Regions from separate parts of the Cellulosimicrobium sp. JZ28 genome, predicted to be linked through region 1. Evidence: riboswitches for the same ligand, from Rfam matches in the RefSeq annotation. Region 1 holds a riboswitch; the other holds the start of a gene.
The links. Region 1 has a riboswitch for FMN ahead of pnuC (nicotinamide riboside transporter PnuC). Riboswitches for the same ligand answer to the same signal wherever they lie in the genome.
Positions count from the first base shown of each region.

Region 2: another riboswitch for FMN. It lies ahead of ribD (bifunctional diaminohydroxyphosphoribosylaminopyrimidine deaminase/5-amino-6-(5-phosphoribosylamino)uracil reductase RibD); the one in region 1 lies ahead of pnuC (nicotinamide riboside transporter PnuC).

Region 1 is NZ_CP017660.1:3,296,406-3,299,712, forward strand. It holds gene BJP59_RS14770 (TetR/AcrR family transcriptional regulator) at 14-772, shown strand; FMN riboswitch at 882-1,007, shown strand; gene pnuC (nicotinamide riboside transporter PnuC) at 1,157-1,867, shown strand; gene BJP59_RS14780 (acyl-CoA dehydrogenase family protein) at 2,033-3,274, shown strand.
Region 2 is NZ_CP017660.1:1,704,293-1,707,599, forward strand. It holds gene BJP59_RS07830 (GNAT family N-acetyltransferase) at 1-527, opposite strand, end outside; gene rpe (ribulose-phosphate 3-epimerase) at 579-1,247, shown strand; FMN riboswitch at 1,532-1,657, shown strand; gene ribD (bifunctional diaminohydroxyphosphoribosylaminopyrimidine deaminase/5-amino-6-(5-phosphoribosylamino)uracil reductase RibD) at 1,816-2,961, shown strand; gene BJP59_RS07845 (riboflavin synthase) at 2,961-3,307, shown strand, end outside.

The sequences.
Region 1 (3,307 bases):
TACCGTCCGGTGCATGACCGACGTCCGCAGCCGCACCCATGCCCAGGCCGTCGACGCAGCGATCGAGCTCTTCACCCGCAAGGGGTACGAGCAGACGACCGTCGAGGAGATCGCCGACGCCGCCCAGGTCAGCCGCGCCACCTTCTTCCGCCGCTACGGGTCCAAGGAGGACGTGGTCTTCGCGGACCACGAGCTCCTGCTCGACGAGGTCGTCGTCATGCTCGCCGCGACGCGGCCCGTGCCCGACGCCGAGGGGCACCTCACGCCCGACCCGACGGTCGACCCGTACCTCGAGGTGTGCCGCGCGGCGCGGCTGGTGTTCGACCACCACGTCGGGCAGCGCGAGACGTCCCTGGCCCGCTGGCAGCTCCTCCAGCAGGTGCCGGCGCTGCGCGACCGCGAGCTCGTGACGACCCACCGCTACGAGCGCGCGTTCACCGCGTACCTGCGCGACGCGCTCCCGCCGGACGAGCGCCGCTCGACGGCGTCCATCGCGTTCGCGGCGTCCGTCGTCGCCGTGCACAACGCGCTCCTGCGCCGGTGGCTGCGCTCCCCCGAGCAGGACCTGCGCCCCCAGCTCGAGGAGGCGTTCGCGGACCTGCGCCGCGCCGCCGTCGGCCGGTACGCCGCGCCCGACGCCGCCGCCCGGGAGCGCAGCGGGGACGGCGTGCCCGCGGCGCGCCGCGTCGTCGTGACCGTGGTGGACGCGGACGCGGACGCGCAGGGCGTCGCGGACGACGTCGCGCGCGCCGTCCGCGACGCCCTGGCCTGACCCCTCCCGCCCCGCCCCGCCGTGTTCCAGTCCGTGGGACGGTGCGGTGCGACTCCCGTGCCCGGGGAATGCGCGAGTAGCATCGGCGGTTGCAGAACGCAGTACGCACGAACGTGCTCCGGGGTCGGTGCAATTCCGAGCCGGCGGTGACAGTCCGCGACCCGCGCCCACGCGCGGTTGACCTGGTGGAACTCCAGGACCGACGGTGAAAGTCCGGATGGGAGGAAGCACGTGCGGCGCGGCCGTCCTCGGCCGGGCTCTCGCGAGCCCGCGCGACGGGGCGCGGTCTCGCCGTGGTGAGCGACGCCGTCGGGCCCTCGTGGCCCGGCCCCGCCGCCCGCCCTCACCCCGGAGCGCCCGTGCCCGGGAGGACGAGGACATCCGATGGACCTGATCCACGCGCTGTTCGACGCGCAGCTGACGATCGGCGACCAGCACCTGCTGTGGCGCGAGATCGTGGGCAACGGGTTCGGCCTGGCGTCGGCGCTGGGCGGCATGCGGCGCAAGGTGTGGGCGTGGCCCGTGGGCATCGTCGGCAACCTGCTGCTGCTCACGGTGTTCCTCGGCGCGGTGTTCGCGACGCCCAACCCCGTCAACCTGCTCGGCCAGGCCGGTCGCCAGGTGATGTTCGTCGTCGTGTCGGTCTACGGGTGGGTGCAGTGGCGCAAGACCCAGGCGCGGCTCGGTGACGCCGACGCGGACAGCCACGGCGTCGCCGTCGTGCCGCGCTGGGCGTCGTGGCGCCAGCGCGCGTTCCTCGTCGTCGCGCTCGTCGGCGGCACGGCGCTGCTGACCCCGGTCTTCCGCGCGCTCGAGTCGTACGAGCCCGTCTGGGCCGACGCGTGGATCTTCATGGGCTCGCTGCTCGCGACGTACGGCATGGCGAAGGGCTGGGTGGAGTTCTGGCTCATCTGGGTCGCCGTCGACGTCGTGGGCGTGCCGCTGCTGATCTCGGCCGGCTTCTACGCGTCCGCGTTCATGTACGTGTTCTACGGCGCGTTCACGCTCGTCGGGTTCTTCGTGTGGTGGCGCGTCAACCGCCGCGCGGCCGCCGCTGCCGAGGCGGACGCCGCGGCGGCGGGCGCGCCCGCCTGACCCGCCGGTCATCCGGCCCCACCCACCCCGATACCCCGTCTCGATTGACTGAGACGGGGTATCGCTGCACTATGGGAGGGACCGCCGCCGACGCCGGGCCCGCACCCCGGGCCACCGCGTCGAGGACGGTCGACCGACCGCAGCCGCCCTCCCAGGGGAGCACCGATGCCCACCACCCCGATCATGCCCGGCGTCACCGAGCCCACCTACGACCTCGCGACCCCGCTCGACCTCGACTACGCCGGCGCGTTCGCCGACGCGACCGAGGAGGACCGCGCCCACCTGCAGCGCGTCCGGCAGTTCGTCCAGGACGAGGTGCTGCCCGTCATCGACGACTACTGGGAGCGTGCCGAGGTCCCGTTCGACCTCGTCAAGCGCATGGGCGAGCTCGACCTGCTGCGCGACGGTGTCGACGTCGACGGTCGTCCGCACGTGAGCCAGCTCGCGGCAGGCCTCGCCGCCATGGAGATGTCGCGCGGCGACGGCTCCGTCGCGACGATCTGCGGCGTCCAGGGCGGCCTCGCGCTGCGCAGCATCCAGATGCTCGGCTCCGACGAGCAGCGGGCGAAGTACGCCGAGCCCATGGCGCGCGGGGAGATCCTCGGCGCGTTCGCGCTCACCGAGCCCACCCACGGCTCGGACTCCGTCTCGCTCGAGACGACGGCGCGCAAGGAGACGCGCGACGGCGTCGAGGGCTACGTGCTGAACGGCGAGAAGAAGTGGATCGGCAACGGGTCGTCGGGCCACGTCACGGTCGTGTGGGCGCGCCTCGTCGGCGACGACGGCGATGGTCAGGTCCACGGGTTCGTCGTGCCGCAGGACACCCCGGGCTACACGGGCACGACCATCACCGGCAAGGTGTCGCTCCGCGCGATCTGGCAGGCGCACGTCGTGCTCGACGACGTGTTCGTCCCCGCCGAGAACGCCCTGCCCGGCGCGCGGTCGTTCAAGGACACCTCGCGCGTGCTCTTCGCGACGCGCCTCGGGGTGGCGTGGGCCGCCGTCGGGCACGCCGTCGCGTGCTACGAGGCCGCGGTCGCGTACGCGAAGCAGCGCGTCCAGTTCGGGCGCCCGCTCGCCGCGAACCAGATGGTGCAGGAGCGCCTCACGCGGATGCTCTCGACGATCACGCAGCTCCAGCTCCTCGTCGCGCAGATGACGCGGCTCGACGAGGCGGGGACGCTCACCGGCCCGCAGGCGTCGCTCGCGAAGTACACGTGCACCCGCGGGGCACGCGAGGTCGCGGCGAGCGCGCGCGACCTGCTCGGCGGCAACGGGATCCTGCTCCAGAACCGCGTCGCGCGGCACTTCGCCGACATCGAGGCCCTGCACACGTACGAGGGCACCGAGTCGGTCCAGGCGCTCATCGTCGGGCGCGACATCACGGGCGTCTCCGCGTTCGTGTGACGGTTCCGAGGGCGCACGCCCTCCCTCCGCTCC
Region 2 (3,307 bases), 1.6 Mb from region 1:
CGGTGCAGCGGGAGCGACCCGGCGGCCTCGGGGACGTCGGCGACGACGGAGACGACCTGGCGGACCCCCGCGGCGGCGAGCGCCTCCAGGAGCGCGGCGAGCAGCGCGGTGCCCACCCCGCGCCCGGCGTGCTCCGGGTCGAGGTAGATCGTGTCCTCGGCGGTGTGCCGGTAGGCGGGCTTGGGGCGCCAGGCCGACGCGTACGCGTAGCCCGCGACGACGGCGCCGGTCGGGGAGCCCGGCCCGCCCGGGGCGTCGACCTCGGCGACGAGGAACGGCAGGCCGCGCGCGGTGACGTCGTCGAGCTTGCGGTGCCACGCCGGGACGTCCCAGACCTCCTCCTCGAACGTCACGCACGTGTCGCGCACGAACGGGGCGGCGATCTCCGCGACCCGCGGCAGGTCGTGCACCGTGGCCGGGCGCACCGTCACGGCGGGCGCGGAGGCGTGCGGGTGCCCGGGGCGGTGCGGCGTGCCGCAAACGGAGGAAGGGGGCGAGCCGGGGGAGGGGGAGGAGAGGTCGCTCACGCGACGAGGGTACGAGCACCGGGCTCCGGCACGCGCCCCTAGGCTGGGCCCATGGCAGCCCTCATCGCACCGAGCATCCTGTCCGCCGACTTCGCGAACCTCGAGCGCGACCTGAACGCGATCGCCACGGCGGACTACGCGCACGTCGACGTCATGGACAACCACTTCGTGCCGAACCTCACGCTCGGGCTGCCGGTGTTCGAGCGCCTGGCGCAGGTGTCGCCCGTCCCGATCGACGCCCACCTCATGATCGAGGACCCTGACCGCTGGGCGCCGGCCTACGCGGAGGCGGGCGCGGCGTCGGTCACGTTCCACGCCGAGGCCGCTGCTGCCCCTGTGCGGCTCGCTCGCGAGCTCCGCCGCCTGGGAGCCCGCGCAGGCGTCGCGCTGCGCCCTGCGACGCCGGTGGAGCCCTTCCTGGACCTGCTGACCGAGGTGGACATGATCCTCGTCATGACGGTCGAGCCGGGCTTCGGCGGGCAGTCCTTCATCGAGGGGACGCTGCCGAAGATCCGGCGGGCGCGCGAAGCCGTGAGCGAGTCGGGCCTCGACGTGTGGATCCAGGTCGACGGGGGAGTGTCCCGCTCGACGATCGAGCGAGCCGCGGACGCGGGGGCGAACGTCTTCGTCGCCGGGTCGGCGGTCTACGGGGCGGAGAACGTGCCCGAGGAGATCCAGGCGCTGCGCGAGCTGGCGGAGGCGTCGGCGCACGCCCACTGACGTCAGGGCGGGAAGGGGCCCTCTTCGGGCCCCTTCTTCGTTTCACATAAAATAGTGTGCCAAGCGCACATCTTTCCTCGACGGGACCGCGAGAACCTCACCACCAAGCACGGAGAAGGGGGTCGGGGCCAGCCGTCGGACGGCGAAGCTCGACGCCTCGGGGGGAGGCGGTGCTCCCGAGCGGCGACCTCGACGGGAGCGGGCGAGGTCGCGCCGGACCGCCGGTCGCACCCGCGCGGGGCGCACCCGGAGTAACATCGGCGGTTGCAGTACGCAGTACGCACGAACGTGCTCCGGGGTCGGTGCAATTCCGAGCCGGCGGTGACAGTCCGCGACCCGCGCCCACGCGCGGTTGACCTGGTGGAACTCCAGGACCGACGGTGAAAGTCCGGATGGGAGGAAGCACGTGCGGCGTGGCCACGCCTCCGCGCGTGGTGCTCCGGCGACCCGCCGGCGCACCCGTCCGGGACGGTGACGGTCTCGCCGTGGTGAGCGACGCCGTCGAGCCCTCGTGGCTCGACCCGCCGCCCGCCCTCACCCCGGAGCGCCCGTGCCCGGGAGGAGGACGATGGGCGAGCACCCCCGCACCCTGACGGTCGACGCCGCGATGACGCGCGCGCTCGAGCTGGCGGCCCGAGGGCCGGCACACGGGCCGAACCCGCGCGTCGGGTGCGTCCTGCTGGGCCCTCCGCCCGGCGCGACCCTGCCCGACGGCGCCGCGCCCGGCTCGCTCGACCCGCACCCGCGGCCCGTGCTCGCCGAGGGGTGGCACCGTGGCGCGGGGACGCCGCACGCCGAGGCGGCGGCCCTCGCGGACGCCCGGGCGCGCGGCGTCGACGTCGCCGGAGCGACGGCGGTCGTGACGCTCGAGCCGTGCGCCCACACCGGTCGCACCGGCCCGTGCGCCGACGCCCTCGTCGCCGCGGGCGTGGCGGAGGTCGTGCTCGCCGTCGACGACCCGAACCCCGTCGCCACGGGCGGCGCGCACCGGCTGCGGGCCGCGGGGGTCCGCGTCGTGCGCGGCCTGCGCGCCGCCGAGGGCGAGGAGCTCCTGCGGGTGTGGCTCGCGGCCGTCCGGCGCGGCACGCCGTACGTGACGCTCAAGACGGCCACGACGCTCGACGGCTACGTCGCCGCGGAGGACGGGACGAGCCGGTGGATCACCGGGCCGGCGGCGCGCGAGCACGCGCACCGCGTGCGGGCGGAGGTGGACGCGATCGTCGTCGGCACGGGCACGCTCCTGGCCGACGACCCCGAGCTCACCGCGCGGGTGCGCGGTCACGGCCCCTCCCACGTCGCTGCGCACGACGCCGCGAGCGCCGCGCGTCTGGCGGAGCACCAGCCGTTGCGGGTGGTCGTGGGGTTGCGGGGTGTCCCGCCGACGGCGCGGGTCCACGGGGAGGGTGGCGAGCTGGTGCACGTGCTGACGCGGGACGTCGGTGAGGTGCTGGAGCGGCTCGCGGAGCGCGAGGTGCGGCACGTGCTGGTGGAGGGCGGTCCGACGCTGGCGACGGCGTTCCTGGCCGCGGGCGCGGTGGACGAGCTGCACGCGTACGTGGCCCCGGTGCTGCTGGGGGGCGGGCGGCGAGCGGTGGACGGGTTGGGTGTGGCGACGATCGCCGACGCGCACCGGTTTCGCACGGTGGAGGTGAGGCGTGTCGGGGACGACGCGCTGGTGGTGTCCAGGAAGAGCACGGAAGGACGGGTGGGTTGATGTTCACGGGGATCGTGGAGGAGATCGGCAGGGTCCGGGGGATCGGGTTCCCGGGGGGCGCGGGGGAGGACGCGGTGCTCACGGTCGAGGGGCCGCTCGCGGCGTCGGACGCGGCGCTCGGTGACTCGATCGCGGTGAACGGGGTGTGCCTGACGGTCACGAGCCTCGGGGGCGACGGGTCGTTCACGGCGGACGTGATGCCGGAGTCGTTGCGTCGGACTGCGCTGGGTGACCTCGTGGCGGGGTCGCCGGTGAACCTGGAGCGGGCCGTCCGGGCGGACGCGCGGCTGGGCGGTCATGTGGTGCAGGGCCACGTGGACGGTGTGGGCGTTCTCGTGAGCCGCGC